DNA from 3 places in the Paenibacillus sp. GYB006 genome. Region 2 is predicted to be linked to each of the others. Evidence: riboswitches for the same ligand, from Rfam matches in the RefSeq annotation. Region 2 holds a riboswitch; each other region holds the start of a gene.
What was found. A riboswitch is a leader RNA that binds a small molecule or an ion and turns the genes downstream of it on or off. The one in region 2 is predicted to bind cyclic di-AMP.
Positions count from the first base shown of each region.

Region 1: linked by a shared signal. The riboswitch ahead of PV403_RS20360 (C40 family peptidase) and the one ahead of PV403_RS22785 (C40 family peptidase) in region 2 are both predicted to bind cyclic di-AMP.
Region 3: linked by a shared signal. The riboswitch ahead of PV403_RS16790 (C40 family peptidase) and the one ahead of PV403_RS22785 (C40 family peptidase) in region 2 are both predicted to bind cyclic di-AMP.

Region 1 covers NZ_JARBDA010000013.1:51,010-61,025, reverse strand. Annotated here, with positions in the region: gene PV403_RS20370 (DUF7507 domain-containing protein) at 1-1,676, shown strand, start outside; gene PV403_RS20365 (DUF11 domain-containing protein) at 1,673-3,391, shown strand; cyclic di-AMP (ydaO/yuaA leader) riboswitch at 3,679-3,819, shown strand; gene PV403_RS20360 (C40 family peptidase) at 3,824-4,285, shown strand; gene glgD (glucose-1-phosphate adenylyltransferase subunit GlgD) at 4,380-5,480, opposite strand; gene PV403_RS20350 (glucose-1-phosphate adenylyltransferase) at 5,506-6,660, opposite strand; gene PV403_RS20345 (hypothetical protein) at 7,097-7,312, shown strand; gene PV403_RS20340 (PAS domain-containing protein) at 7,385-9,259, opposite strand; gene PV403_RS20335 (DUF1836 domain-containing protein) at 9,481-10,016, opposite strand, start outside.
Region 2 covers NZ_JARBDA010000021.1:25,719-35,734, reverse strand. Annotated here, with positions in the region: gene PV403_RS22825 (ATP-binding protein) at 1-726, shown strand, start outside; gene rluF (23S rRNA pseudouridine(2604) synthase RluF) at 756-1,457, shown strand; gene PV403_RS22815 (flagellar motor protein MotB) at 1,516-2,310, opposite strand; gene motA (flagellar motor stator protein MotA) at 2,297-3,097, opposite strand; gene PV403_RS22805 (hypothetical protein) at 3,245-3,538, shown strand; gene PV403_RS22800 (4a-hydroxytetrahydrobiopterin dehydratase) at 3,747-4,043, shown strand; gene PV403_RS22795 (c-type cytochrome) at 4,101-4,466, opposite strand; gene PV403_RS22790 (GNAT family N-acetyltransferase) at 4,580-5,083, opposite strand; gene PV403_RS22785 (C40 family peptidase) at 5,249-5,716, opposite strand; cyclic di-AMP (ydaO/yuaA leader) riboswitch at 5,721-5,860, opposite strand; gene PV403_RS22780 (hypothetical protein) at 6,100-6,930, opposite strand; gene PV403_RS22775 (M1 family metallopeptidase) at 6,941-8,920, opposite strand; gene PV403_RS22770 (YwhD family protein) at 9,024-9,533, shown strand; gene PV403_RS22765 (transglycosylase domain-containing protein) at 9,612-10,016, opposite strand, start outside.
Region 3 covers NZ_JARBDA010000007.1:109,770-119,785, reverse strand. Annotated here, with positions in the region: gene PV403_RS16805 (MFS transporter) at 1-855, shown strand, start outside; gene PV403_RS16800 (cell wall hydrolase) at 996-1,634, shown strand; gene PV403_RS16795 (cell wall hydrolase) at 1,805-2,476, shown strand; gene PV403_RS16790 (C40 family peptidase) at 2,911-3,768, opposite strand; cyclic di-AMP (ydaO/yuaA leader) riboswitch at 3,773-3,906, opposite strand; gene modB (molybdate ABC transporter permease subunit) at 4,266-4,931, opposite strand; gene modA (molybdate ABC transporter substrate-binding protein) at 4,944-5,795, opposite strand; gene PV403_RS16775 (substrate-binding domain-containing protein) at 5,935-6,879, shown strand; gene PV403_RS16770 (GNAT family N-acetyltransferase) at 6,973-7,944, opposite strand; gene PV403_RS16765 (ATP-dependent DNA helicase) at 8,149-10,016, shown strand, end outside.

The sequences.
Region 1 (10,016 bases), on a different contig from region 2:
TCAGCGGAAGCGTATATGTAGACGGAACCCAGCGCCCCACCGCCAATCCTTCTACAGGAGTGACAATCGGAAGTATAACTCCAGGGTCTACGGTCAACGTTACTTTTCAATATCGTATCAACTCAATACCTACGACCTCTTTGTCGCAAATTGAAAATCGCGCAATCGTAACCTTTACTTCGGGTACATTTTCAGGCAGTACATTCTCAAATACCGTGAGCACGCCGGTATACAGCCCTATTTTGTCAGCTGTTAAAACAGCAAATACCATTAATGCAACGGTCGGAGATACCGTAGTTTATTCGATTACGTATACGAATACAGGTAATTATGGCGGCAGCGTCGTTCTAACCGATCTCATTCCTGAAGGTACAACACTTATTCCGAACAGTGTCATTGTGAATGGCGCTCCAGTTCCCGGAGCAAATCCTGCAACAGGTATGTCCGTCGGTGTTATATCATCTACAGCCACCGTTTTGTTCTCCGTCGTCATTAATACGTTACCGGTCAGTCAACAATTAAGTAATCAAGCGACTACAACCTTCACTTATACGTTGCCTGATGGTAGAACACTGAATGGTTCTTTTGCCAGTAATTTATTGCAAATACCTGTTTCCTCCCCAAATATTACACTCGTGAAATCAGCCTCTGTAGCAACCGCAGTCGTTGGTGACACCTATACGTATCGTGTCATTGTTACGAATAACGGAATTGCGAATGTGAATAATGCTGTATTGTCCGATATTTTAGCAGCTGAAAGTACTTTTGTACCCGGAAGTGTTACCGTTGATGGAAATTCCCGAATAGACGCAAACCCAGCGGGCGGGATTAATCTAGGCACGATTGCACCAGGGAATGCAATGACCGTAACTTTTGACGTGAGAGTGAATACGCTGCCAAGTGCTCCTTACACCATTCAAAACCGTTCATCCGTCAGTTTTACCTCCGGTGCTTTTACAGGTGCTTCCTATTCCAACACAGTGAGCATCCCGATCTACCAGCCCATTTTTCAATTACTCAAAACAGCCGACTCGTCAAACGTGACCGTAGGCGATACCGTAACCTATTTCTTAAATTTGACGAACACAGGCAATTTACCGGGAATTGTAACTTTAACGGATGACTTACCTGATGGAGCCGTTTTGGTTCCAAATAGTGTACTCATCAATGGAGTTCCTCAGCCCGGGGTGAATCCGGAAACAGGGATTCCTGTTGGTAGTGTAGCTCCCGGATCGAATATCAATATCACCGTAACTTTACAGATCATCGTTGACACGCTTCCAGAATTACAACAACTGATCAATCAAGCATTTGGAACATTTACTTACGCACCCCCTGATGGTCGATTGCTCGGCGGCAATTTTAGTTCTAACCCGCTCGTGATTCCTGTCTCATCACCAAATGTAACGGTTGTAAAGACGACCTCCACAGGAGATGCTGTTGTTGGCGATACCATCACTTATACCGTAGTTATTACCAATAACGGAATCGTAGAAGTGGAGAATGTCGTTATGGTAGACCCCGTACCTGCCGGTACTGAATTTGTTCCTGAAAGTGTAATTGTGGATGGAAACGTTAGACCTAACGCCAATCCAAATACTGGAGTTACGGTTGGGACCATTCAGGAGGGAGCTTTCTCAACAATTACATTCCAAGTACAGGTCGTTACGATATGAATTCGCAGAATAGAAGGAATTATGTAGTAAACAATCAATCTTCTGTCCGTTTTGCATCAGGCCGTTTTGAAGGTGTGTCTTATTCCAATATGGTATCTATACCGCTAACAGGTGCTATTCTCACACTCAAAAAAAGTGCCTCTATGGAACAAGTGACACTCGACAGCATCGTTATGTATCAGCTTGAAATAGAGAATACAGGGAATGCCCCTGCGGAAGTTACGCTAATCGATACACTTCCGGAGGGCACCTCCTTTATTCCCAACAGCCTCTTGAAAGATGGTGTTCCTGTACCAGGCGCCAATCCGCAAGAGGGTCTGCAAATTGGGATCTTGCCGATCAACCAGAAAGTTACGATTCAGTTCCAGATCATTATAAGCAGCATTCCTGATTCTTTAACTCTTACCAACGTGGCCACAGCAAGCTTTACATTCCAAGCGATGGATGGTCGTCTCATTACAAAAGAGCTCATCTCTAATCCTGTCACCTTATTCGTATCTCCCTCTCAATTATCCATTTACTATTATGCCAATACGAATCAGACTTTTGAGGGAGATATCATTACTTTTTTTATACAAATCACGAATACAGGAAGAGAAGATATCAGAAATGCCGTAGTTAGCACCTTATTGTCGGATGACGAGGTGGCATTTGTTCCGGGCAGTGTGGTGATTGATGGTCTCCTCGCTCCTGATCTTGATCCATTCGCAGGTATTACAATACCTGTTGTTGCTGCAAACTCAACGACCCAAATATCGTATCAGGTGAGAATAGAGAAAAGGACAACTTCGACTCCTCTTACGAGTGTTGCAACGTTACTTTATCTCAATCAGGGAGAAGAAATTACAATTCGTTCAAACCCGGTGTCTATCTCTTATTTGTTACCGGTATTAACAATTTCCGTAAAGATAACGCCTGTTCAAGTAACCTATGAGGATACAGTTACTTATGAAGTACTTATCCAAAATGAAGGAGAGATTCCCGTAGAGGCAGTCTATGACTTACTTCAAGCCCCAGAGCTCAACCTGGTTCCGGGTACAGTAAAAGTAAACGGGATTCTACGACCTGAGGTTTCTTTAGCGACGGGACTTCCTTTAGGCACTTTAATTCCACACTCCAGCATATATATCACTTTTGAATCGAAAGTTTCTGTGATCCCTAACTCCATTGTTCCTACTGAAGAATGGGTTAACCGTTCACGGCTGACATACACATTTCGAATCAATGATGGAAGGTCGGTTCAACTGACAACGCTAGCTCTTACTCCTGTTTTTTTCTATGCTCCGCGCATACTGCTTCATGTTCTCACATCACCGAAATATGTGGAGCCAGGTGACGATATTCTATTTGAGATAACTATTCGGAATTCAGGAAATACGAAAGCAGATTTGTTGCTGCCCTTACCTGCTCCAGGTGTGTCTACCATTCTAAATGGCTCTATTCAGTGGTCTGATCATAAACGTGAGCTAACCGTGCTTGAGATGGAGCAGCAGACCGTGCAAATTACAGATATTCAGCCTGGGGAATTAGTCCAAATAATCTACACACTTCATGTGCAAGTGTTTCCACTCTTTAGACCTGCGCGGGAACGGGATGAATATGTGTTTTCTGACACGATCCAGGCCCTTTGCACTTATAACTTTAATGACCGTATACACTCCTTTGAAGTGGTATCTAATGTCTATGAAATTGTCTTTACTGAGCACGATGAATAAAAAAATCGAAAGGCCCAGCTGCATTATTTTAAGCAGCTGGGCCTCTTTTATCGTCTTTTTTAGTAAATTAGTCAGTATTCATATATCTATCATATTTCTGTTAATAAGGGATAAACAACACTCATGTTCACAAAGGTGAAATAAATTCGAGAAAAAGATAACGAAATTAGTAAAATCAGGTTGATAATTCATTCGCCCAATGTTAAAATTCGTTGTAGAGAAAGTAACATTTTCGTAATCATTGTTGTAACTAATTGTTATCATTAACATGAATATACAAGGTGCAATCACGATAACCGCCGAATTCTTACGCACCTAAGAAGCGGGGGACCCGCCTACCATGGGTGAATTGATCTCGAAACAGAGTGATCATAGGGTACCTTCAACCGAATCCTTAGCTAACCTCGCAGGCATTGGAAGGAGTATTACATTTTGAAAAAGAAACTCGCATCAGCAGCATTAGGACTATCATTACTATTCACCGCAGGACTCGGGCAAGCTTCCGCTTCTGTACTTTCTACCACAGTAAATAACACAGTTGGTGTTCCTTATAAATACGGCGGTACTACACTCACAGGGTTTGATTGCTCTGGGTTTACTCGTTATGTATACAAAAAATTAGGTGTAACTTTACCTCACAGTTCGAAACAACAATACAAAAAAGGCACATCAGTTAAGAAATCCGCTCTAACCAAAGGCGATCTTGTATTCTTTAATACAAGCGGTAAAGGCATTTCGCATGTTGGAATATACCTAAGCGATAACAATTTTGTCTCCGCTACCTCCTCTAAAGGTATCGCCATTACACCCATTAATAAGGGTTATTGGAGTTCAAAATATTATGGTGCTAAGCGTGTACTTAGTTCATCAGCAGCGAAAAAGGCCGACTTATAGTATACATATAAACTGCCACCACGATTATGAAACTTCAGAATTTGAACATATGAAGAAAGGTCAGAGAATTACTCCTCTGACCTTTTTTCCTGATTTAAATTTGGCTGCTTTTGGCAATGACATAAGGCTGCTTGGCATCACCGATCAGTGTGCAATCTGCCGTTAAATGTACATCTTTATCAAGGATTACATTCTCCAGCACTGTATTCTCCTCAATTACACATTTCTGCATGATGATCGAATTTCGAATTTGAGCCCCTTTGTGAACTTTGACTCCTCTAAAAATAATACTGTTCTCGACCTGCCCTCCAATAATACAACCATTCGCAATCAAAGAGTTGCTTACTTCCGCATTCTCGAGAAACCTAGTCGGTGGTTCATATTTGATTTTGGTATGGATCTCATATTGTTTGAACAAACGTTGATATTGTTCTTGATTAAGTAGATCCATACTATTGCGATAATAACTTTCTACCGAGTTAATAACGGTATGGTATCCATCAAAAGCAAAACCAGCAATGTTTAAGTTATGCAAATTATCTTGGATTCCATCACGGAAGAAGTAATCTTGACCATGCGCAATACAATGATCTACTAATTTCAGAAACAATTGTTTTTCCATAATAAAAGCACCGAGATATATATTAGGATGATCACCTTCTTGATGAATTCCCGTAACTTTTACACCGTCCACATCGACCCGTACACAGGACTCATGTTCAGGAAGGATCTCATCTACTTTTTTATAAAGAAGAGTGACATCGGCTTGCTGAGAGATATGAAACTGATACATTTCCCGGTAATCCATGGAGTAAATATGCTGACTGCCGGTATGAATAATATGGGTACCTTTGGCTCGAAGAAAATAATCACGATTATTATGAAAATGTTGCAGATCGCCTTTGGAACGGTCCGTAGGATCATTCCAGTCTGGCGGAAGTATAAAGAGACCCCCGTGTTTGCGATCTAGGTCCCATGGAGCCCCCTGCCCCAAATGATCCAGCAGCGACCGATACTTTCGGCGTACAAACAGCGCGGTATGATGAATGTTAGAATGCATTAAATTGGACAAAACAAAATCGATCAAACGATACCTACCCGCAAAAGGAACGGCAGCACCACAACGAAAATATGTTAATTCATTCATTAACTCGAGCTCTTGATCCAGGTTCACTACACCCATGAGATGTTGCATACTAGGTCACCGTCCTCACTCATATTTAGCTAAGTCCATACGTATGTTGTCGATATGTCTGATCAATTAGTAAAATTTCATCTTCCTGGTCTCCATTACCCCCAACAACAGAGTAATCTTCAATCATCGTTCCTTCGCTTACAATCGCCCGATGAAGTCTAACATTCTTTCCTATTTTCACTTTAGGCATAATCACTGAATCCGTAACCACACTTCCTTCCCCGATCTCGACCCCATAAAATAATACCGATTTGCTGACTTCCCCTTCGACAATGCAGCCTTCATTTACGATACTGTTACGAACCTTTCCTTTTGTACCAATATAGCCCGCCGGTTCATTTGGATTACGTGAATAGATACGCCACTGCGGATCATTTAAATTCAAGGGAGGATCGTCGCTTAACAGATCCATATTCGCCTCCCATAAGCTCTTAACCGTCCCTACATCTTTCCAGTAACCGCTGAATGGATAAGCATACAGCTTCTTCTCATTCTTGAGAAGAAGTGGAATAATATCATGACCGAAGTCATAGGTAGAATCCGGATCTTGTTCACTCTCAAGAAGATGTTGTCTCAGGACAGACCATCTGAACATATATACTCCCATAGATGCCAGCGTACTCTTCGGATGTTCAGGCTTCTCTTCAAACTCATAAATCTCATAATTGTTTTTTGTATTCAAAATGCCAAACCGGCTTGCTTCATGTAAAGGAACATCAATGACCGAAATCGTGCAATCCGAATTTTGGTTTTTGTGATATTGAAGCATGGCATCATAATTCATCTTATAGATATGGTCACCTGATAAGATCAGTACATGCTCTGGTTCAAATTGATCAACAAAATTTAAATTCCGATAAATCGCATCTGCCGTACCTCTGTACCAGTTATTACTCCCCTCTCTCTCATGAGGTGGAAGAACAAACACGCCTCCATTTCGGCGATTTAAATCCCAATCACTGCCGATCCCTACATACGAATGGAGCACCAAAGGCTCAAACTGTGTTAGTACGCCTACCGTATCAATTCCCGAATTCGCACAATTACTCAGCGGGAAATCAATAATGCGGTAAGTACCCCCAAAATAAACAGCAGGCTTAGCTAAAGTCTTCGTCAGCCCTTTCAATCGTTTACCCTGACCTCCGGCCAGTAACATAGCTACCACTTCTTTTTTGTTCATAAAAAAGCCTCCTCAAGATGTAGAATTGTATAACAGCTGCTTAAGTGAGTAGAAATAAGCAAATAACAAATTGAAGATGCCTGTGACTGGACATTAGAAGGTTAAACGCCTGTATAGTAGAGGTAACACCATGGAGGTTGGTCTTAGAAGATGGTTATTAGGGAGGTGAAAACTTATAAAGGGTGTTTCATAAGAAAAAATTCTCTATGTTGTTAATTTATGTATACACAGTTCTATTTCATTATAATCATCAAAATTCCTTCCTAAAAAGCAGTGTTATCATAATTTTCATTAAAAACCTGAAACACGGTCTAGGAAAGTCTACAATTTTATACCTATTCCTTCTTTTTTCGTCTTGCATTCAGAGGCACCTGATAGTACAATACGGCTTTGAGTGTAGCAAAACGAATTATAGCTTAGAAAGGGGATTATTCCCATGGAACTTCTCAAATCCACTTTGCCCGGTGTAGGTATGAAGTATCAACTGGAAACCAAATCAGGTTCTAATTTCATCATTGTTCACCATGAAGATGGACGTCGTGAAATTTACTGTACAGATCCAGAAGATCAGGAGAACATCCGATGCATCGCTGAGTTAGAGGATGAGGAGTGTATGTTGCTCTCTAGTATTATAGGCGGTTGGAACGAATAATAAAAAAAGAAATGGACAGTCCCATCTTTTCTCTACCCGAGAACAAGATCAAGACTGTCCTTTTTAATTTGTTCATAAAGCATCCAGCTCCAGTAAAAATTGAAAGGTAGCTCCCTTCCCTTCATCACTACTGACGCTGATCGTGCCTCCCATAACTTCAACCAACCGTTTTGAAATGGCCAGTCCAAGACCGGTTCCACCGTATTTTCGATTAATTGAAGTATCTAACTGTGAGAATGATTGAAACAATTCATTCTGTTTATGAAGTGGAATTCCGATACCAGTATCTTGAATTTGAAATACGAGGAGTTTTCGATTCGCCAGATGCGTGTTCATCTGTTCAATTTGTATAACCACTTCTCCATCATTCGTAAATTTAATTCCATTACTAATTAAGTTAATTAAGATTTGCTTGATCTTCGTTTCATCACCTAAAAAGGTTTCTGGGATATTCTCATCATAATTTTGTATAAGTCGAATCCCTTTTTCTTCTGCTGAAGCGATAAATAAATCATGCACCTCATGAAGTGCTTCAATTAAGGAGAATGGCTCGTGAACCACTTCTATTTTTCCGGCTTCGATCTTACTAAAATCAAGCAGTTCCCCAAACATTTGCATGAGTGTGTTGCTGCTGTTCGCAATAATCTCTGTATATGACTTTTGCTCCTCATCGAGATCTGTATCCATTAATAATGAAGTCATCCCCACGATCCCGTTCATCGGCGTCCGCAGTTCGTGACTCATCATCGCAAGAAATTCTGATTTGGCCCGGTCTGCATGAATCGCTTCTTCTTTTGCCTTCATAATCTCTTTAATCGAAGTAATATCTCTAATCACAACGACTGCACCTTTACGTTCACCCCGATCGATTAAAGGAGTAACTTGATACTCGGCAATAAACGTACTTCCGTCTTTGCGTCCAAAGACCTCTTCTTTCACGCAGTGACTCTCCCCGGACAGAATGCTTTGATATATTGGCATCTTTTCTGGTGCGTATGGATAATGGTTTTCATTGAATTGCAAAAATTGATTCGTCAGTTTAAGACCGATCGCTTCCTCTTGATATATGCCGAGCAGTTCGGCTCCTTTTTTATTCAAATAAGTCAGATGCCCCTCATGATCTACGCCAAATATACATTCATCTACTGCATTAAAAATAAGTTCAAGTTGGTTGCTGAGATTCTCGATTTCCTGAAGATGCCGTCTACTTTCTGTTATGTCGCTAGTAATCCCGTAAACACCTACCACCTTACCGTTTAAAATCGTAGGAACATTGATTACATTTGCCTCAATGGAATGACCTTCTTTATGAAGCATACGTATATGGTACGATTGCGGGATCCCTTTGGAAGCCATAGAAAAGTGATAATTGGTCTTCTCTATAGAATCCGGATGAATCAGAGGAGTGTATCGGCCTGCAAGAAGCTCTTCTTCCGTATGACCTGTTATCTTACACTGCCCTTCATTTACCCGTAGTAAATGGCCGCTCAGATCCATAGAAGCTACTCCTAATGGATTATATTTAAACAAAGATTTTGATTCTTCCCATTCTCTTTCCGCTGCTAAGTCTTTAATTGGAGTAACTGCCTGAACAATAAAACAATGGTCTTCCTGTTCTGAATCCTCCAATAGCGAGAAGTGAAGCTGTACTTCTTGTGATTGGATACGCTCCTTGTTTAGTAGAACTTTGTAATGAACTGCATCTTCGCTGCCTGTCTCCAGTTCATAAGCGATCTGATTAAAATTAATATATCCCACGTCTTGTAAACCTAATATATGTATAAAAGATTTAGAGAGCAGTTCATCTGAACACCGTTCAGTCCATTTCTCAAACGCTTTATTCACTTTACATATGATTCCCTTATCACCAACAACCATGGCCATCGGAATGGGTGCATTCTGAAAGATGCTCTTCCAGACTTTACTGTCTGTTAAAGGCCCTGACATGTGGCCGCCTCCTTCACCTACCAATTGTATCTACTTTAATAGTTACCTCTTTTTACCTTACTCCAAACTAAGGTTACAAAAGATTCATCTTTTTATTTATCCTTTTCCACTCATTTTGCATAAATAAAACTGCACCTCCAGTTGTAAGATTGTGCCTAACAACTGGGGTGCAGTTCAGGTTTTAAAAACACCTGGCTTTTTATTGTTCATCATTCATATCATTATAGAAATAATGTTGCGTTTAAATATCGTTTTGAAAGGGAATGCAGATACGTCGTTTGTACCGATAAGGTAGCAATAAAAATAATATTTCTCACAATAAGGTGTTGTCTTTCCGTTAAATAGGAGAAAGATTGCACCATCTTGTCCACCGCTGACAGCACCTGCGACTCTGCCCCCCTATCCGTATGAATAAGACGCTCCTTCTCACAGTCTAACTGTTCAAACAGGTCTGCATACGTATTGTATAATATCAGCGGATTTAATAAATCATCGTCATCACGCACCGGATCCATAAAAATCCCTTTGAACAGATTACGAATGGAATCAAAGTCTAGGAGTGCTTTTAAATCATCTATAATAAAGAGAAGTGCAGCTTGATGAATGGAATATTTTTTCCCGATCTTCGGTGAAGAAAAATATTCTTTGAAATCCCGCTTCACCCAATTTTGCATCGAAGTAAGGGATGTATTTGAATACTCAATCATTTGTGCGAGGGACGCAATCTCTTGAAGAGAGAAACCAGCCGTTCGATTGC
Region 2 (10,016 bases):
ATTACGGGCTATATTAGTATATCAAGAGATATAACGGGCCGTAAGCGAATGGAAGAGCTCTTGCGTCGCTCTGAGAAGCTTACAACCGTAGGCCAGCTTGCTGCTGGGGTTGCTCATGAAATTAGAAACCCGCTTACGACGTTGAGAGGTTTTATCCAACTTCAACAGCAGACTCAGAAAATGAATCCTCGTCATATTGATTTGATGTTGTCTGAACTGGATCGAATTAATTTAATTGTAGGAGAGTTTCTTATTTTAGCTAAGCCGCAGGCTACTAATTTTACTCCTAAGGATATCCGTTTTATTATGGGTGATGTGATCTCTCTTCTAGACAGCCAAGCACATATGCTTGGTATTGAAATCTTACTGGATGCAGATGTTCCTACCATTGTTCACTGTGGAGAGAATCAGCTGAAACAAGTATTTATTAACCTTCTTAAAAATGCGATGGAAGCGATGGCGGATGGAGGAAAAATAAAAATCCGAATTAGAGTGAATGCCGGACAGAATGCAGAGATTATCATTCAAGATGAGGGCGAGGGGGTTCCTGAGGAGTTACTACCTAAGCTGGGCGAACCTTTCTTCACAAGTAAAGAATCGGGAACGGGTCTTGGTCTAATGGTAAGTCAGCGTATCATTCAAGCGCATAAAGGAACAATGGAAATTGATAGTATTCAAGGCGAAGGAACCACAGTTACAATTCTGATGCCAGCTTTGAATCAATAAAATATATGAAAGTAAGGTGTGTGATCCGATTGCGGATAAATAAATTTATAAGTGAAACCGGATATTGCTCTCGCCGGGAAGCGGATAAGCTTGTAGACAGTGGGAGAGTAACGATTAATGGAGCGGTGGCAGTCTTAGGAAGCCAAGCAGAAGAGGGCGATGAGGTACTGGTTGACGGCAAGCCTTTGAAGGAAGAGAAGAATACAGTCTATATCGCCCTTAACAAGCCGGTTGGAATTACAAGTACTACCGAACAGCATATCGAAGGAAATATCGTCGATTTTGTGGGCCATAAGGAAAGAATATTCCCTATTGGCAGACTAGATAAGGACTCTGAAGGACTAATTCTGCTAACGAATGACGGAGATATAGTAAACAAGATATTACGATCCGAAGGCAGACATGAGAAAGAATACATTGTAACTGTAAATCGGCCGATAACCGAATCATTCATAAGAGGAATGTCTACTGGGGTTAAAATTCTCGGAGAGAAAACTCTTCCTTGTACGGTTACACGTATCTCAGAACGTACTTTCCGAATCATACTGACGGAAGGAAAGAATCGTCAGATTCGGCGGATGTGTAGTGCTTTTGGTTACGAAGTGCAGCATCTACAAAGAATTCGTATCATGAATATTCAGCTGGGTTCTCTAAAAAAAGGTTCTTGGCGCGATTTAACGCCAGACGAAAAGACAGAGCTTGGCCGTATGCTCAACTATCGTCTGCTTTAATCCTATAAATAAAGAAGCTGTGATATTTTCACAGCTTCTTTTTATTTCAAATCTTTATTTATTGTACATTTGTTGTTTTTGTTTCTCCGTTATATTTACGAATGATGGAGATTTCAACTCTTCTGTTTTTTGCGCGACCTTCCGCCGTAGCGTTCGACTCAACCGGATGATACTCGCCATATCCGCTTGGGGTGAATTTGGAAGGATCCAATTTAGAATTTTGAAGTATGATTTTCAAGAAGTTCAATGCACGGTCACTGCTCAAATCCCAGTTATCTGTGTACTTATAATTGTTAATAGGCATATTATCTGTATGGCCGGTAACAATGACATCATAAGAGGGAAATTGTTCAAGCATTCGGGAGATATTTTTGGCAAGCACTTTTGCCTCTGGTTTCACATCTGCAGCTCCTGATGCAAACAGAGCATTATCAGCGATGGTAATCATAAGCTGGGATTGATTGAGTTTCGTATCAAGCTGATTAGTAAGACCGTTTTTGTCAATATAATCATCGAGCTGCTTTTTTAATCTTTCTAGATCTTCTTGCTCCTTTTTAGCAAGTGCAGCATCTGTCGCCGTATTTGGATTACTGGAAGGGCTCTTGTTTTTACCAAGATCCGCACCAGAGCCAGCATCGTAAGAGGAGGAATGTTCTAGAACCCCTGTACCTCCGTTAAGGGCACTGCTAAGTGCCTGAGACATCTCTTCGAACTTCTTAGCATCTACGGAACTCATGGAGAACAAGGTGATGAATAAGGCCAATAAGAGTGTCATGAGATCTGAATAAGGCAAGAGCCAGCTTTCGTCTGCATGTTCTTCGTGTTCTTCGTGGCGTTTATTACTCTTTTTCACCTGTTCCTCCCTCCTTGTTAGCAAGTTCAGCGCGTTCACGCGGTGTCAGAAATACAGATAATTTTTGATTAATTGCAATGGTAGAAACACCTGATTGGATGGAAAGGAGACCCTCCACCATCATTAGTTTGACCTCTGATTCCAGTTTAGACATACGCTTCAGTTTGTTAGCAATGGGATGCCAAAGCACATAACCTGAGAAAATACCGAGCAAGGTAGCGATAAAAGCAGCTGCGATGGCATGAGACAACTTATCCATATCGCTCAGATCAGCCAGAGCTGCTATTAAACCAACTACTGCTCCGAGCACACCGAGAGTTGGAGCATACATGCCTGCTTGTGAGAAAATAAGAGCACCTACTTTATGCCGATCTTCGGTTGCATGAATATCTTCCATAAGTACGTCGCGTACAAATTCCTGATCATTACCATCAATAATCATTCGCATACCGCCGCGAAGGAAATCATCATCAATTTCTTCTACTTTCGACTCCAAAGCAAGTAGACCTTCACGTCTAGTTATGGAAGCCCACTCGACAAACATACTAATCAAAGAAACTTTGTCGATAAGTTTAGGTTTTGTGAAGACAATTTTGAACAGCTTCGGTATTTTTTTGACTTCAGACATGGGAAATGCCATGAATATCGTGGCAATGGTACCGCCAAAAATGATAAGGTAAGCCGCAGGGTTATTTACCAAGTTGATAATTGGTGCTCCCTTTAGGATCATACCAAATACAAGAGCGATGATTCCCAAGATTAATCCGATAATAGTTGAAATTTCCATGATACACCTCGTCCGTGAGATTTAATCTGAATCCTTTCATTGAGACATCCGGCTCATTTATTTTATTTATCGACATGTGATTCGTTTTTATGAAGGTTTATTTTCGGTATAATAGAACTACGATATGGAAATGGAGTGAACATTCAAATGGGTGTAAAACATGGACGCGAGTATAATGATATTTTGCAAGATTTAATACAGGCTCTTGGAAAAATACCGGATCGGTATATCTTTTTCGAGATGGAGGAAGAAGATTGGGCGAGACTGGGGGAAAAAGATCGTTTGGAAGTAGATGAAGCACTTGCAGAGGATCTATTCTACGCATTGGGATCTGAGAAAATGATTAGCGTTGGCAGCGGGGTTGTTATTCATGATCAGGAACTCCATCGCCTAAATATTCTTATCGGGGATGATGAACTCGACTTTGTATCCCTCATTTAAAGGAACAGGTTACAACTGGATTTAACATTCCTTCCGTGATAAGATGGAACACGAATAAAGCCGTTCGGGAAGCGAACGGCTTCCTATTTTCCAGTGATAGGCTTGTGCAGTAGGGCATACTATTTAAGCCACAAGCTAGAGTATCTACAAAGGCACCGGGCATGCTGATATGGATACGTTTTTTGATTAGGGGAGGTTAGATTGAACGATGGTCTTTACGCAAGAGGAAGTAGAAGCTCATCTCGATAAACTCGAAGGTTGGGAGTACGAGGAAGGTCGGTGGATTGTTCGCAAATTTATATTCACCAACTTTATGAAAGGCATAGCTTTTGTGGATGAAGTAGGTTTGATCTCCGAAGCGTTTAATCATCACCCTTTCATTACGATTGACCATAAAGTAGTCACATTAAGACTTACTTCCTGGGACGTTGGTGGCATCACTGCTATTGATATTAAAGAGGCTCAGCAATATAACGAAGCATACAACAGAATGATGCAAGTGTAATGAAAAGACGCCTTATCGTCTCTCTGAAGGGAGAAGATAAGGCGTGTTTTTGTTCGTTCACTTTTTCTCGGATAGCCAAAGAGCAAGGTTGGCAATTTCTTCATCTGAAAGTTGTCCTTCAAAAGCAGGCATTTTGCCTCCGCCTTTACCCTTACTAATCGTTTTATAAAGCTGCTCGGCATTGGATTCAGCACCCACTTTTTGCAAGGAAGGACCTACGCCTCCTTCAAGCTGGTTTCCATGACAAGAGATACAGCTTCCTTTAGCTTTTTCCTCAGCACTTGCAGCGTCCAGAGTTACCTGGGGCATAACGGGTCCGGCTTCTTCTGCCATCTCTTGTTCTCTTCCTTCTACCGTAAACATTAACACGAGGGCAAAAGCGCAAGCGAAGAAAAACAAACCGCTCATGATCCATTTCTTCATTTGTAGTGTCCTCCTACTATGTACATTCCTTATTTCATTATAATGGTTCCGGCTTCAGGTTCATAGTATTTTATGGTAAATATTTAAACAAAAGCGAGAATAAGTAAACAAAGCTAAATATGACATGTTTTTTTGTAAAGCATGCAATGGAACAATTGAGTTCCTTCCGGGGTCAGCCGCTCATACGTGTCATCAATAACAAACCCGGCTTTTTCATATGCTCGGATGGCTCTCGTATTCCAGGTGAGCACCTCCAAGTCAATGACATGGCTTGAATTCCTTTTTCGAGCCTCATGTACAACAGAAGACACAAAGGCTTGGCCGTAACCATTGCCACACAAAGAGGGCCGCATACCTAAACCAAGGCGAGTGACTCCTTCCATAGGAAAAAGTTGAGCAAAACCGCATAGCGCAGGCATCTCTTGATCCCTTACTACAGATACATATTGCTGTGCTCTTAGCACGGGGTCTCCAAACTCAATCTCTAAAGCTTTCATCTGATCCCAAGGCAGCCAGCCGTATATATTATAGGGAGGGTCGTACTTCCAGGTACTAATCTCCGCAGCTTGCTCTTCGGTCATCGGCATGACTCGGAAAATAGGGGTCGCCTGTGTCATAGGATCACTCCTTTATCTGAAATTTATCTTTCCTAACACTCTACAGGGTAAGAGAGAGGCAAGGCAAGCGATGGTGTGTAGTAGGGAAAACAAAAAACTCGAACCTCATTACTTTTTAAAAAAAAGTAGTCAAGGTCGAGTTCTTAGGGTAATGATATTGTAATACTACTCAATAGTAGCTGTTTCAAATTGTTCTGTACTCATAATTCGCTTTGCACCTACATAACGCTTTGCATAATAGTTTTCGTCAAGCTTACTGATGGTCACACCTTTAGAGGAAGAAGCATGTGCAAACTTACCGTCTCCAACAAAAATTCCTACATGGGATACCCCTTTACCGCTGGTGTTAAAGAATACAAGATCGCCCGTTCTAATATCAGAAAGAGAGACTTCTTTACCCATGTTGAATTGTGAACCGGATTGTCTTGGCAATTCGATCCCAAGCTTCTCGAATACATACATCGTGAAACCAGAACAATCAAAACCACTAAGTGTAGTTCCACCGTATTTATAATCTGTTCCCTGAACGCTTTCAATTACCTTGTCCATCTTGGAGTCAGCAAATGCACTCCCTGTTCCAATGGATAATGCGATTGCTAGGCTTAGCGCTGCAGCAGTTAATGTCTTTTTCAAAAAAATAAACTCCTTCCAATGCCTGCGAGGTTAGCTTAAGGATTCGGTAGAAGGTTCCCCTATGACCACTCTGTTGCGAGATCAATTCACCCGTAATATGGTTCCCCCGCTTCCCAGGTACCAGGAATTTGGCGTATCTGATGATATGTACCTGTGAAGACGTATGTATTTCCAATTCATAAAACAATCAAATGATTATGTAATAAAAGCTTGATCAATTTAGTTACAATAGATTACAAAGTTGTCACAACATGTTCTGGGCTTATTGTAACAGAATATGTGTAAATTTGGCAATCGTTTTCAGGGAAAAAATACAAAATAAGCCTGACTCATACGATAATGAGCTAGGCTTATCTTTTTGTAAGAAGTAATTCATGCTAACTTCAGGAGTTATCAGAGCTGGTTTTTGAATTCCAGAGACTGAAGTGAGCGCTGATTTTCCACACATTCATAATGGATCGAATGAGATGATAGGATTGCTGTAGAATCAGAGCTAGAAGTCCCGTCCAAATTAAGGAGACAGCTGTGAATGAACCAAATATGGCTAGCGTAATGAAGCCGAGCAAAAGGGAGACCAAGGTGACGGGAACGGCATACCGGATACAGATCCATATCGATACAGAGCCGCTGCGTTTTCCAATGAGTCCAATCTGACAGTAAAGCAGCAGCTGCTTTATCGCATAGCCGTAGATCATCCACAAGAGAAGGTAAGGAATGATTTTGGTAAGAACAGGCAGATTATAAATAGCTGTAATAAGATTAGGGAGAATAACAGGAACAATCCAGTAAGCAGGGATGAGTAATAGGATGATTTCTATAAAATAAAGAAGAGATGTTTTTTTCCAGTGTTTCTTAATGCCCTGAAAGAAAGCCAGACCTTTTGCTGTATTCCCTTGTTCATGCAGACTGTGAAGTAAACCTGCCCGAATGAGCGGGGTCATTAGCATTCGAATGAGGAACATAAGGAATAGCAGCCAGGCGTACTGATGAACTAGCGGGCTTACCGATAAACTAAGCTGACCTTCCATCCAAAACAGCACCTTACTGAGCTCATGAGGCGGAGGATCCGGATAGCGCATCAACAGAGGAACCACAGCAGAAGAAACAATCTTATAAAGAAACATTCCCCAGACCAGCTGGTATATAAAAAGAAACAATACGACAAAATAATGCTCTCTCATAGATTTGAATCCTTCTGATACATAAACTTTCATCGACTCCACCTCACCATGACAGACTTCCAAGCAGGGTTTCAATCAGTTTCGTAATACTGATATTAAACCGAGTCTGTATTTCTTCTTCTACTTCAGCGCTCATATAGTTATTAATATGCTTGTTCTCAATGGCGATCGAGTAGGAAGGGTCTACCATGACCCATTCTATAGGTTCCTTATACGTAAGATTGTAGATAATATTTGCATCCTTGCCGTCCCATTCCTTGCGAATCATATGACCGTCTTTAAAGGCAAACACTACTGGGATTTCGGCGTAGTCTCCTGCTTTCTTAGTCAATTTTACAGTTGAGATATAGTTCGATTCCGTTTCTGTGCTTTGATCCTTAACTTGAATCGAGTCTACGGCAAAGTCAGCCATCATGTTGCTGTATACATATTGATCAAAGAAAGTAGCCCATGATTTGCGGGTGACTTGTTCTACAACGGTCTGGAAATCTTTCGTCGTTGGATGTTTAAAACGGTACTTGGCAGCATAGGCAGACATTACTTTGTCCATTTTTTTGATGCCGATTTGCTGCTCAATGGCTCGCAAGATGAGTTTGCCGCGAGTGTATACATTTTCTGCATAATGCTGCTGCGAATCATATTTCCATGCTTCCTGCGTGAGGGAGGCAGGAGAGGTAATATAACCAGACTGCAAAGGGATGTTGGGTGAAAGACCGTATTCTTGTTCCATTAAGCGTTCCTCAGCATAGGAGGTGAAGGCCTCATCAAGCCATGCTTCTTCAAATTCATTACTTGCGATCATGCCATAGAAGTACTGATGTCCAATTTCATGAATGACGGTTCGCTCCAGCTCATAACCAGGCGATGTTTCATCTGCGCCAAAGGCGGTAATCAAGGTAGGATACTCCATTCCGCCGGCTCCATTTCCTGCTTTGGGAGGCACTACGATGGATAATGTGGAATACGGGTACTTACCGTACCATTTGCTAAAATTGGATAGTGCCGATTTAGCTGCATACAAGTAGCGATCTTTAAGATCAGCATGAGCAGGGTCTAGAAAAAGCTTAATTCGGACTCCAGGTACATTTGGTGCAGAGAATGGTTCTTCTACAACCACAAAGTCGGGGGAAGCGGCCCAAGCAAAGTCATGAACATCATCAGCATAGAATTGATAAATACGCTGATCGTTCTGTTTATAATAAGGTTTGGTTGGGAAACCGGTTGCTGCTACGGTATAATTAGCAGGTACCGCGATGCGTACACTATAAATCCCAAAGTCTGAGTAAAATTCGGAATTACCGTGATATTGATGTAAATTCCAGCCTTCAGTCTTTCGGTTGCGTGTTCCGACTGGTTCATAGACACTTAGTTTGGGAAACCATTGGCCTGCCATAACGAAGTTATCTGCTGTCCCCATCCGGGCAAAGATCCGGGGCATATCAACTTCAAAGGACATATGGAGGGTGATGGATTCTCCCCCTTTTACAGGCTTGGGCAAACGGACCTTGACCAGACTCTTATCATGTATATTTCCGTCATCGGGTTGTACATATTGAATGCGATGGAGGAGAGAAAGACCGTCTGGTGTTTTAATTTCCGTAAGTTTCATAGAGCCGTAACCATCTTTCGGCATCGCATCTCCTCTGAGTTTGCCTCCTGATTCTTTCATAAAGGTTGTCTCATCTGAGGCAAATGCATTGGGGTACAAATGAAAATAAAGCTCGCTCACCGTTTTTTTACCTGGATGAGTCCATGTCAAGGTAGAAGTACCTTTAAGGACATGGTCTTCTGTTAGTTGAACATCAATGTGATATTCAACTACTCGGTCACTAAGCACCTCGGCAAGCGGTGTCTGTACAATTCCCTCTGTGGGCGCAGGCACTGGGGCATTTATATTGCCCGGTATCGGCGCAAGGGCAGATTGCGTAGATGGAGCTTGGCTTAAACTGAGCAGCAGTGTGCCGCCGAGAACACAAATAGCAAGAACAGAGGATAGAATAATTTTCGCGCGAACTGGGGTCATACGTTAAATACCTCCCACTTGACAAGCATCTAAGGCATGTATATGTTTGCAAGCGGAGAAATATTAGTTAAAATATTGGTATCAACTTTTGGAGGCCATAAAAATGGAGCAAAACGGACAAATTGGCAAGAAGCAGATTGCCTTAAATATTGTGAATAGCAAGAGTAAGCATAAAGGTTTCGGTTCAGGTTCGATTGATTTGAATAATGTTTCTCCTGTTATCATTGATGGAGGCGTTGCCACCATTGATATTGGTGCGATGCATGCAAAGAGTAAGGTAGAACGCGGCATTAAATTTTCTACGGAAAAAGCAGATGTACCGAATGGCCGGCAAGTGTGGTTAGTATGGGTAGCGGTAGATCGCACTGCGGAAGGTCAGATGTATGCCGGAGCAACAGCATGTGAGATGTTGATCGATACGGAAGCAAAACGCGGCTGGAAGATTCTCGCTGACCATGTAAACAAAATGGATTATGCAATGAAGCGTCGTATCATGTTAGATGAGCTAGGAAATGAAGATAAGGCAGCATTAAAGCATCTGCTTATTTCTCATAATGAAAACTGGTGGAATGCAGCTCCAGATGAGCTCAAACAGGCATTAGAGACGAACTAAATGGTAACAAAAAAAGAGGGTTTCGGCGTTTAGCCGAAACCCTCTTTATATTGTAATAATGAACAGCCCGATTGATCTTTAATTCGTCCACCAACGTTTGAAGTGATTCCACCAAGAATCATCTCGGTCATTTTGAATTTCTTCTTCTCCGTTTGAACCCGGTTCTGCTTCGTGTTCATCGCAGTATTCCGTAGGCTCTGTACCGCGGACAAACACTTCAAGTCTACGGCTTTCGCAGTTTTCCCCGGCAAGTTTTCCGGTAGAAGGGTCGATATAGACGCTAACCACTTCTTCAGGAACCGGGAATATTTTCGGTGGAACATTTTCGAGTGCTTTTTCCATATACTCTGCAAAAATAGGAGCGGCTCTTCGGCTTTCAGAAGTAGTAATCTCCTGATTATTATCATATCCTACCCATACCGCTGTTGATAATTCCGGTGTATAGCCTACAAGCCAAGCATCTGAGCTTGTGGTGCCTGTTTT
Region 3 (10,016 bases), on a different contig from region 2:
GTCGCATCAACGCTGGTATCAGAATCGGTATCTGCTAAGGAAAGAGGACGAGCCGTTGTTCTGCTTGAAAGTTTTTGGGCTGCAGGCTGGATTATTTCGGCTCTCATTTCTTTTTTCATCATCCCCGAGTATGGATGGCGTGTAGCTTTTCTAATCGGTGCACTACCGGCATTTTATGCGCTGTACTTACGCAAAGCCATTCAGGATCCACCTGAATTCAAGAAGAAAAAGGAACTGAAAAAAGTTACCTTTGGAGAGAAATTCAAATCAGTTTGGTCCGTAGAACATCGGAAGACCACACTGATGTTATGGATCTTATGGTTTACGGTTGTATTTTCTTACTATGGCATGTTTTTATGGTTGCCAAGTGTCATGACATCAAAAGGATATGAACTCGTCAAAAGTTTTCAGTATGTACTTATTATGACACTCGCACAGTTGCCTGGTTATTTTACTGCGGCTTACTTTATTGAGAAATTCGGGAGAAAATTTGTGCTTGTCGTATATTTAGTGATGACAGGATTCAGTGCGCTTTGGTTTGGAAATGCCAGCTCCGAATTATCCTTAATTATTGCAGGAATGTCACTTTCTTTCTTTAATCTGGGAGCTTGGGGAGGCATGTATGCATACACACCGGAACTATATCCGCTGAGAACACGTTCTACTGGAGTGGGGTTATCTGCGTCTGTTGGCCGAATAGGAGGCGTTATTGCACCGCTTCTTGTAGGTCTTTTGGTCCAAAAAGGGGTTTCTTTTAGTACAATATTCACTTTGTTCTTTGTTACGGTATTAGTTGGTGCAGCAGCGGTACTCGTGCTAGGTAAGGAAACAAAAGGCACCGAACTTGTAGATTAGGTCCATCGACAGATGTAACAAAATTGTAACTTATGTTATAGTACACATTAGGTGTTACTTTTAGCGCCGCCAAATTCAGTGATGAGATTTTTTTATGCAAGGCATCTGATCACGAATGAAACGGAGGATATGTAAGACTAATGAAAAAAATACCCACACTTATCTTAACATGTGCCTGTGCTCTTTCCATACTAGGTGCATCATCAACAGCTAGTGCTGCGACACTACAGAAGGGTAGTAGAAGTTCCGAAGTAGTTGAGGTCCAAGAAAGACTGAATAAAATAAAATATTTCTGGGCTGGCATCAGCGGTTACTATGGTGACAAAACGGTTGCGGCTGTGAAGAAATTCCAAAGGGTGAACAACTTAGCTGTCGATGGAAAGGTTGGTCCCAAGACAGAAGCCAAACTGAAAGCCAAAGCGCCGATTAATAACAAAGTGTTAAAACATCTGGCAGGTATTATTCAAGATGAAGCTGGCGGAGAATCATTTACTGGACAAGTTGCAGTAGGTGCTGTCATTCTAAATCGGGTTCAGAATTCGGCGTTTCCGAACGCCATTACGAACGTGATTTTTCAAAAAGGACAATTCACACCTGCAGCGGATGGCAAACTAAGTGTGCCAACGGCGGGTGCTTATGAGGCAGCACGCAGAGCTTTGACAGGATATGACCCTTCCAAAGGTGCTCTATACTTCTATAATCCGAAGTATGCTTCATCTTCTTGGATGAGTTCTAGGCCAGTTACACAAAGACTTGGTAATCATGTTTTCACAAAATAAATCTTTTACAAAATAAATATTGAATTTGTAAGAATGAGTGCACTTGAAAAACACGTCGCCGGGAGAAAGCAGGAACAATTCCCTTTCTCCCGGCTTTTTTTTTCAGGATCGGCAAAGCCAGATCCCACTATTACACTTACATCACGAATCTGGAGGTTGTCATAGGATATATGAACAAATTAAATAACAACAAAAAATGGAAAAAAATCACAGCAGGTTTGCTTTTAAGCGGATCGATAGCAATAGGTACAGTAGGAGCGGCTTCCCCGGCCAGTGCAATGCTTCTTCAAAAAGGAACTCAGCACTCTGAAGTTGTAGAGCTGCAAGAGAGACTCCGAACGCTAGGCTACTTGTCTGCTGGCGTAACCGGATACTATGGATCGCAAACAGAGAAAGCCGTTCAAACCTTCCAGAAGCGGAGTGGTCTTGCTGTAGACGGAAAGGCAGGCAAACGAACGATATCCGCTTTGAAGGCTAAGGTGCCTGCCGCAGGAACTACACTGAATGCTTTGGCTAAAGCCGTAAATGGTGAAGCGAGGGGCGAATCATTAAAAGGACAGGTGGCGGTAGCTGCTGTCATCCTTAACCGGGTCCAGTCTAATCAGTTCCCAAGTTCTATAAAAGATGTTATCCTTCATCCTAGACAGTTTACTGCGGTGGATGACGGCCAGTATAACCTCACTCCTAATTCATCTGCTTATGTAGCAGCGAAGCGTGCGCTGAATGGCGAAGATCCAACAGGGGGAGCGCTCTATTATTATAATCCTAAGATTGCTACATCGGCTTGGAGTAAAGCGCGTCCTATTATAAAAACAATAGGGAATCATGTATTCACAAAATAGGAATTTATAATATTGAAGTCAAAAAAAGATGTTCTTAAAGGAGACTGCTTAAAAGTCTTCTTATAAAGAAAAGGTACGGCTCCTCAAAACAGTTGAGGAGCCGTACCTTTTTTGACTATAGTTAGTGCCTCGAGAAGAGTAGAGGAACGCGAATGGTTAGACAACAACAAACCTTGGTTCTGTGTCCTTGTGCGGCCTGTGGTACATTCATGTACCCGATGGACAATATACTCCATCAAAACAATATACTCGTGAACCACACTGACGTAGACATTGGTGAACATTCTACGTATGGCCTGACGTTCATTTTTCTCGGCTCTGATCCTGCTCACGCTATAACTCAAAGTCACCATAAGAAATCTTACAAGACAAAAAGAAGACATTCATCTCCAACACGCGGAGTGAATGTCTTCTTATCATTCTAATCTATGATATTAGAGTACACTTTTTGCTCCTACATATTTAGGACCCCAGTAAGTGTTACTCAAGCTGTCGATTTTAATACCACTGGAAGTAGTGGCAGAAATGAAACTATTGTTTCCAACGTAAATGCCAACATGAGAGACAGAACCTGTTGTATTAAAGAAAACAAGATCGCCTTGCTTCAGATTACTCTTTGATACAGAAGTTCCTGTCTTATACATGGAAGCTGCTGTACGCGGAAGGGATACATTGTGTTTCTCAAAAACATATTTCACGAAACCAGAGCAGTCAAATCCGCTTGGAGTAGAGCCTCCATATACATAAGGTGTACCTATATATTTTGTAGCTTCTTGAACAATACTCGTTCCTTTTACATGATCATTCCCTACAAGAATCGGGCTATATGTTTTACCTGTAGTACTTACCATAACAAGAGAGTAGCTCTTTTTCCAAACAACTTCACTTCCCATGGCTTCGGATACAAAACGAAGTGGAACGTATGTACGGCTATCGCGAATAAATACTTGAGTATCAAGACTTACACTTTTTCCATTGACTGTTGCTGTTGTAGAACCTGTTTTAATTTTAATCGTGGTTCCATTCTTTTTAATAGTAACCGTTGTAGTTGAACCTGATTTAGAAGAACTTACGGTATAATTCATTTCTTCTGCAAGTTTACGTAATGGAACTTGCGTTCTATCGTTATTATCTAGAAAAGGAGAAGCATCTTCAAAATTAACAAGACTATCATTAAGTTGTACATTTACACTATTTGAACTTGAAGAAGATGCATCCACTTGCGAATTTCCGAGTACTAAGCCTGCTCCAAGCAGAGTAGTTAACAACATACATTTACCAAATTTCATCATTATTATTTATTCCTCCATTAGCCTCCGAGGTTAGTTGACGGGTTTGAGTAGAAGGTACTCTAGGATCTTCATCATCCATTCACCCCAAGTATGTAAATCGTCCCCCGTACTAAGTAGTAGATTCGGCTTTATTAATATTAATCAACTGTAACTAATATATAATAAAAAAAGCGTTGAATGTTACAATTTTGTAACCAGCGATTCACCTTTTGCACACTAAAACTTGGCAGAATTTTTAGTTATATACTTATGTAGAGAGGTTAAGTTCCTTTAAAAGGGGTATTTTATCACTAATCTAAAGAACTGAAACACCTTTTTTGGTTACAATATTGTAACCAAAATTATTAATTTTCTTATTTTTATTACAAAATATTTATCTATTATTTCATATAATATCCTTTATTTTCTAGTTAGTTGGTAAGAATATACCAAAAAAACAACCCGTATTTTTAGAATTAACGGGTTGTTGGGCTGATCATTACAAAGATGTTATCATTTTATGTCGTTTTATTACGGCCTGTTATTAGTAAAAGGAGGAAAGAAATAACAATAATAGAGACGGTCCACACCCAAGCCATGGTTGTATTACCGCTGTCTACAGCAATATATATAGCAGTGGGTACAGTCTGCGTTTTTCCTGGGATATTGCCTGCAATCATGAGTGTAGCCCCAAATTCCCCAAGTGAACGGGCGAATCCAAGTATATAGGCGGTCATAAGAGAAGGCCATACAAGAGGAAGTGTAATATAACGAAAGACTTGCCATTCATTTGCACCGATGGAACGTCCAGCTGCTTCAAGCTCCCTATCAACGGACGAAAATCCAACTTTCATCGTCTGATAGACAAGAGGAAAAGAAACAACAATCGAAGCAATAACGGCTGCCCACCATGTAAATAGAAGTGGAGCATTAAATATACGCTCAATTACTGAACCGACGAAGCTGTTTCTGCCAAAAAGAACAAGTAACAAAAATCCAACAACGGTAGGGGGCAGTACAATGGGCAGCATGAATGCAGTCTCGAGAAAAAGCTTACCGCGGAATGTTTTCCTGGACATCCATTTTGCGAGTAAGCTTCCTACAATGATCGTTACCATGCTTGAGAGCAATGCGATAATCAGTGACAATCGTACGGGTGCCCAAAATAAATTCCAGTCAATCATAGGCACCGCAAACTAAAGGCCTTTAAACCCGTACTTCTGAAATATGGTCTTGGCCTCATCAGATTTGAGGAATTCATAGAATACTTTGGCCTCCTCTTTATGTTTACTTGCCCCAGTAATGCCGACTGGATAATGGATAGGTGTGTAAAGCTCTGGATCAACCGTATGTACAATGTTGACTTTAGAAAGAATGGCATCCGTTTTATATACGAAACCTGCGTCAGCATTACCAGTTTCAACGTACTGTAATACTTGACGGACATCCTTGGCCTGTATAACCTTTGGAAGCAGTTTATCATATAGCCCAAGTCCTTCGAGTGCTTCTTTGGCATAACTGCCCGCAGGAACGCTTTCCGGAATACCGATGGCTACAATCTTTACTTCCGGTTTCGTTAGATCAACCTCAGATGTTATATCGATCTCACTGTCATTTGCGGATACAAGCACAAGTTCGTTTGTCAGCAAAGTTTCAGAGTATCCTTCCATGATCTGATTGTTGTCAATCAGTGCTTGCATATTCTTCTCCGCAGCTGACAGAAAGAGATCAACGGGAGCACCTTGTTCAATTTGCTGCTGCAGCGCGCCGGAACTACCAAAATTAAAAGTAAGCTGGATTTCCGGATGATTTGCCTCAAAGATCGGCTGTATTTCTTCGAGCGCATCCGTTAAGCTCGCTGCAGCTGAAATGGTAAGCTCAGTGACCTCAGCCTGTGTAGAGGATGATTCTGGAGTAGATTGCTGTGATTCTTGCTCTGTAGGCGTAAAAGTAGAGCCCGGTGTACTGCTTGTACTACCGCATGCTGCTAGAAACATCATGAAGAGAAAACTAAAACAAACATAACTAACCTTATTCAATTTGAACATAACAACCACCTTTTCGTTATAATTGATTATATATAGATATAATTAATATATTATATTGATGATAGATAGGATGGCAATGCTAAATTGTGAATAGATTATGATACAATGACGGGTATAGATTTGTATGGGGGTATTGCAGGTGAATGATAATGTATCTTATACAACAGAGGAAATAGCGAAGCTTTTAAAAATATCCAAACTGACCGTGTATGATTTAATAAAAAAAGGAAAGTTACCCGCTTATAAAGTCGGCAAACAAATGCGAATAGACCATGCCGATCTGGAGGCTTACAAACAGGCTTCCAAAGATTTTGTTGCGAAGCCAGCTCATGATATGGGGAAACGGGAACTCTATGTAGCCTCCGAGAATAGCGGAGTAAGACAAGTGGTTATTACGGGCCAAGACTTGAGTCTGGATATTCTGTCGAGCTATCTGGAGAAACATTCACCCTTTTTAAGACCACTGCGTTCCTATGTGGGAAGTCTGGACAGTCTTATCTCTATGTATCAAGGGAAGTCGGATATCGTCAGCACTCATTTACTTGATGGAGATACAGGAGAATACAATATTCCCTATATTCGTAAGCTCTTAGTTGGGTCTTCCTATCTTGTTGTTAATCTGATGAGCCGGTGGGCTGGATTATATGTAGCACCAGGCAATCCGCATCAGTTACAGGGATGGACTGATCTTACTAAACCGGGGCTTCGATTCGTAAACCGCGAGAAAGGGGCAGGGGCTAGAGTTCTTGTAGATGAACAACTTCGTATCCATGGTTTGGATAGAGGGACGATTCAAGGATATGAGAATGAAGAAACCAGTCATTTCGCTGTAGCAGCAAAAGTTGCCTCTGGTGAAGCAGATGTTGGGGTAGGATCTATGAAAGCAGCATCTGTTGTAGCGGGAGTTGAATTTATTCCGCTTATTAAAGAACGTTATGATCTTGTCTTATTGGATCAACCGGAGAATACGGTACTCATCCAAACCGTGCTTGATATCCTTCGTTCGGATGCATTTCGTCATGAGCTTAGTATGATTTCTGGATATGATCTTTCGGAGACAGGGAAGATTATGCTGAGAATGTAAATGTGCTATATATAGAAGCTTTTAAAAAGCCTGGCTTTAATAACCGGGTTTTTTCGTCTGCCAAAAAGACCCGCCTTTCACATACACGGCGTTTTAACAAAGCTCAAATTCAGTTGGCCAGATCAGAGATCCTCTAGTTTTAATCCCTTTATGAATGTCTTTAAAGTAGGAAAGTAAACTAGAACGTGACGGTCCATTCAGTACGAAGACCATATATTCGGCATATGTTTTCTGTGTAATATCATAAACCCAATCCAGCTGCCTAAGAAGCGAAGATAAAGAAGAAACAGGAAGAAGCAGGTGGGTGTTCTGAAGCGGGTTTAGCTTCCCTTTTAAATAGCATGTTATATAGACAAAAGCTTCTCTGTCACGCGCAAGTAACATAATAATAGAATTAGGGTCTCTCTCGCTATAGCGTATATAACCTGCTAGTTCTTCACCGATCAGAATGGAGGATGCGCGTATTGTGTTAGACGGGCTAATCCAATCGAGCAGTGAATGTCCCGGAAGGATTGAAAAAGAAGAATGGCCATAAGTGGTTTCCCACATGTCATATAGTTTAGGAAGATCACTAGACTCTACACGCCGCTCCCGAAGGAAGGGTTCTGTTTCGGTTACAAAGATCGTTTCCAGCGGGATTTTTACTTTTTCGTCCATCCATGCGTTGCTTCTAAAGCCAAATCGGCTATAGAAATGCGGGTGGCCCAGTACAATGGATAATTCATATCCCTTCTGCTGAGCACGATGTAATCCTTCTGTAATTAAAGCTGAACCAATACCAAGTTTTTGATAATCAGGATGAACGGATAAAGGAGCCAGGATTAGATTTTTTACCTTGTTTCCTTCTATTTGTACTTCTTGCGGGGTAAACAGAATATGACCGATGACTTGATCGTTCTTTATGCAGACTAGGGAGAGTTCGGAATCGAAAGTTTTCCGTGTACGAAGGGCACTGACAAGAGCGGCTTCTCCCATCCCAAAGTTATAGGCAAAAGCTAGGGCATGCAGTTCCGCAATCGCATGGAAATCTGAAGGGAGTTCGGAACGAATGATCCAGGAAGTCATGATGTACACCTCATTTCTTTTAATAAAAAGGTGGAATCTGATAATTCTCATAAATGTAGAATGGCGTTACCATGGTTTTTTTATGCATGAGAAAGGACTGAAATAAGATAGACTTGGTAAGAAAGGAGAGGTTGCTAAAACTTTTTATTCGTGAGATAATTGGAGTTTGCCTAATAAGAATTTGATAGTGTTGGAGGCGTAACCATGGAGCGATATCCTTTCTCCTATGATCCGTCAGAACCATTCGTCAAGCAGGTCGGCGACTGGGTAGCGGACGTTTTTTATGATGTATTACCTGAACATGGATTTGATATCCGTGATGAACAAATATTTATGGCTTACCAACTGGAAAGAGCCTATGCCAATAAGAAAACCATTTTTGCTGAAGCAGGAGTAGGTACGGGGAAAACACTCGTGTATCTGCTGTATGCAGTAAACTATGCAAGGTATACACGCAAACCGGCAGTCATTGCCTGTGCAGATGAGTCGCTCATTGAGCAGCTTGTTAAGCAAGAAGGGGATATTGCTAAGCTTGCCCGTTATTTGGATCTACAGATTGATGCGCGGCTTGGAAAATCTCCGGACCAATACCTCTGTCTCAAAAAAATAGACAGTGTCCGTCTTCAGGATGAAGATGCAGCTGTCATTGAAGACGTATATGAAACACTTCCTGATTTTGTCCATTCACCGGGCACCATGCAATCTTTTTACCCCTATGGAGATCGTAAGGAATACCCGAATCTAAATGATGAACAGTGGAATAAGATCAACTGGGATACTTTTCAGGACTGTTTTGTATGTGATAAAAGACATCGCTGCGGCATGACACTATCTCGTGATTATTACCGCAAGGCGACAGACATTATTATCTGTTCCCACGATTATTACATGGAGCATGTATGGACCTATGAAGGAAGAAAAAGAGAGGGTCAGCTTCCGCTGCTTCCTGAACATAGTTCGGTTGTATTCGACGAAGGACATCTACTTGAATCTGCTGCACAGCATGCTCTTAGTTATAAGCTGAAACATAGTGCTTATGAAGAGATTGTTACTCGGCTGTTGGATGGAGAGATTCGGGAGACACTCGCACTGCGGATTGAAGATTCTATTGACCAGAGTCAGCTTGTCTTTGAACTGGTTGCAGAGCAAAGTACAGCCATACCTGGTTCCGACCGAAAACGCGTCCGCATCGATGATAAACTGCTTAGTGAACTGAATCGCTGGAAGAGTACGATTGAAGCGATTGATGAAGAGCTTGTATTTGAAAGTGGACTTCATACACTAGATGAATATAAATTGCGTATTGTCGAAGAACATTTGGAAATGATTCAAACGGCACTCCATCTGTTCCGCGATCCAGCTCATTATATTTGCTGGGCAGAAGAAAATGAGGACGGGGCAGCGACACTTGCCATTATGCCGCAAACGGTCAAAGAAGTATTAGAGGAACGGGTATTTGGACTACAAATGCCGATCGTATTTTCTTCCGCAACCCTTTCGGTCGATGGGTCGTTTGATTATGTAGCAAGCAGCCTTGGTATCAGTGATTATTTATCTTTCTCTGTAAATTCTCCATACGATTACGAGAAGCAGATGAAACTGATCGCCCCAAGTGAACTCCTTGGAGAAGAAGATATGCGAATGGAAGTTGCTGCAGCGAAGAAACTGGCGATGGCTGCCAAGCTGATCAAGCGTACCGATGGACGAGCTTTATTGTTGTTTAAAACCATGAATGAACTTCGTGAGTTTAAAAAAGCAGCTTCCCATCATCCTTACTTTGCATCCTATAAGATGCTTTATGAAGGCGACCGGGAGATCAGCAGCTTGATTGCGGAATTCCAGAATACCGAGGAAAGCGTGCTTTGTGCGGCTAGTCTATGGGAAGGACTGGATGTGCCAGGACCTTCGCTCTCTAATGTTATGATTTGGTCACTTCCTTACCCGCCGGAGGATCCTGTATTTATGGCTAAACGGGAAGCTGCTGATTCAGCATATGAAGAAGTAGACCTGCCGTACATGCTGCTTCGTCTGCGTCAAGGACTCGGAAGACTCATTCGTTCTTCAACAGATGA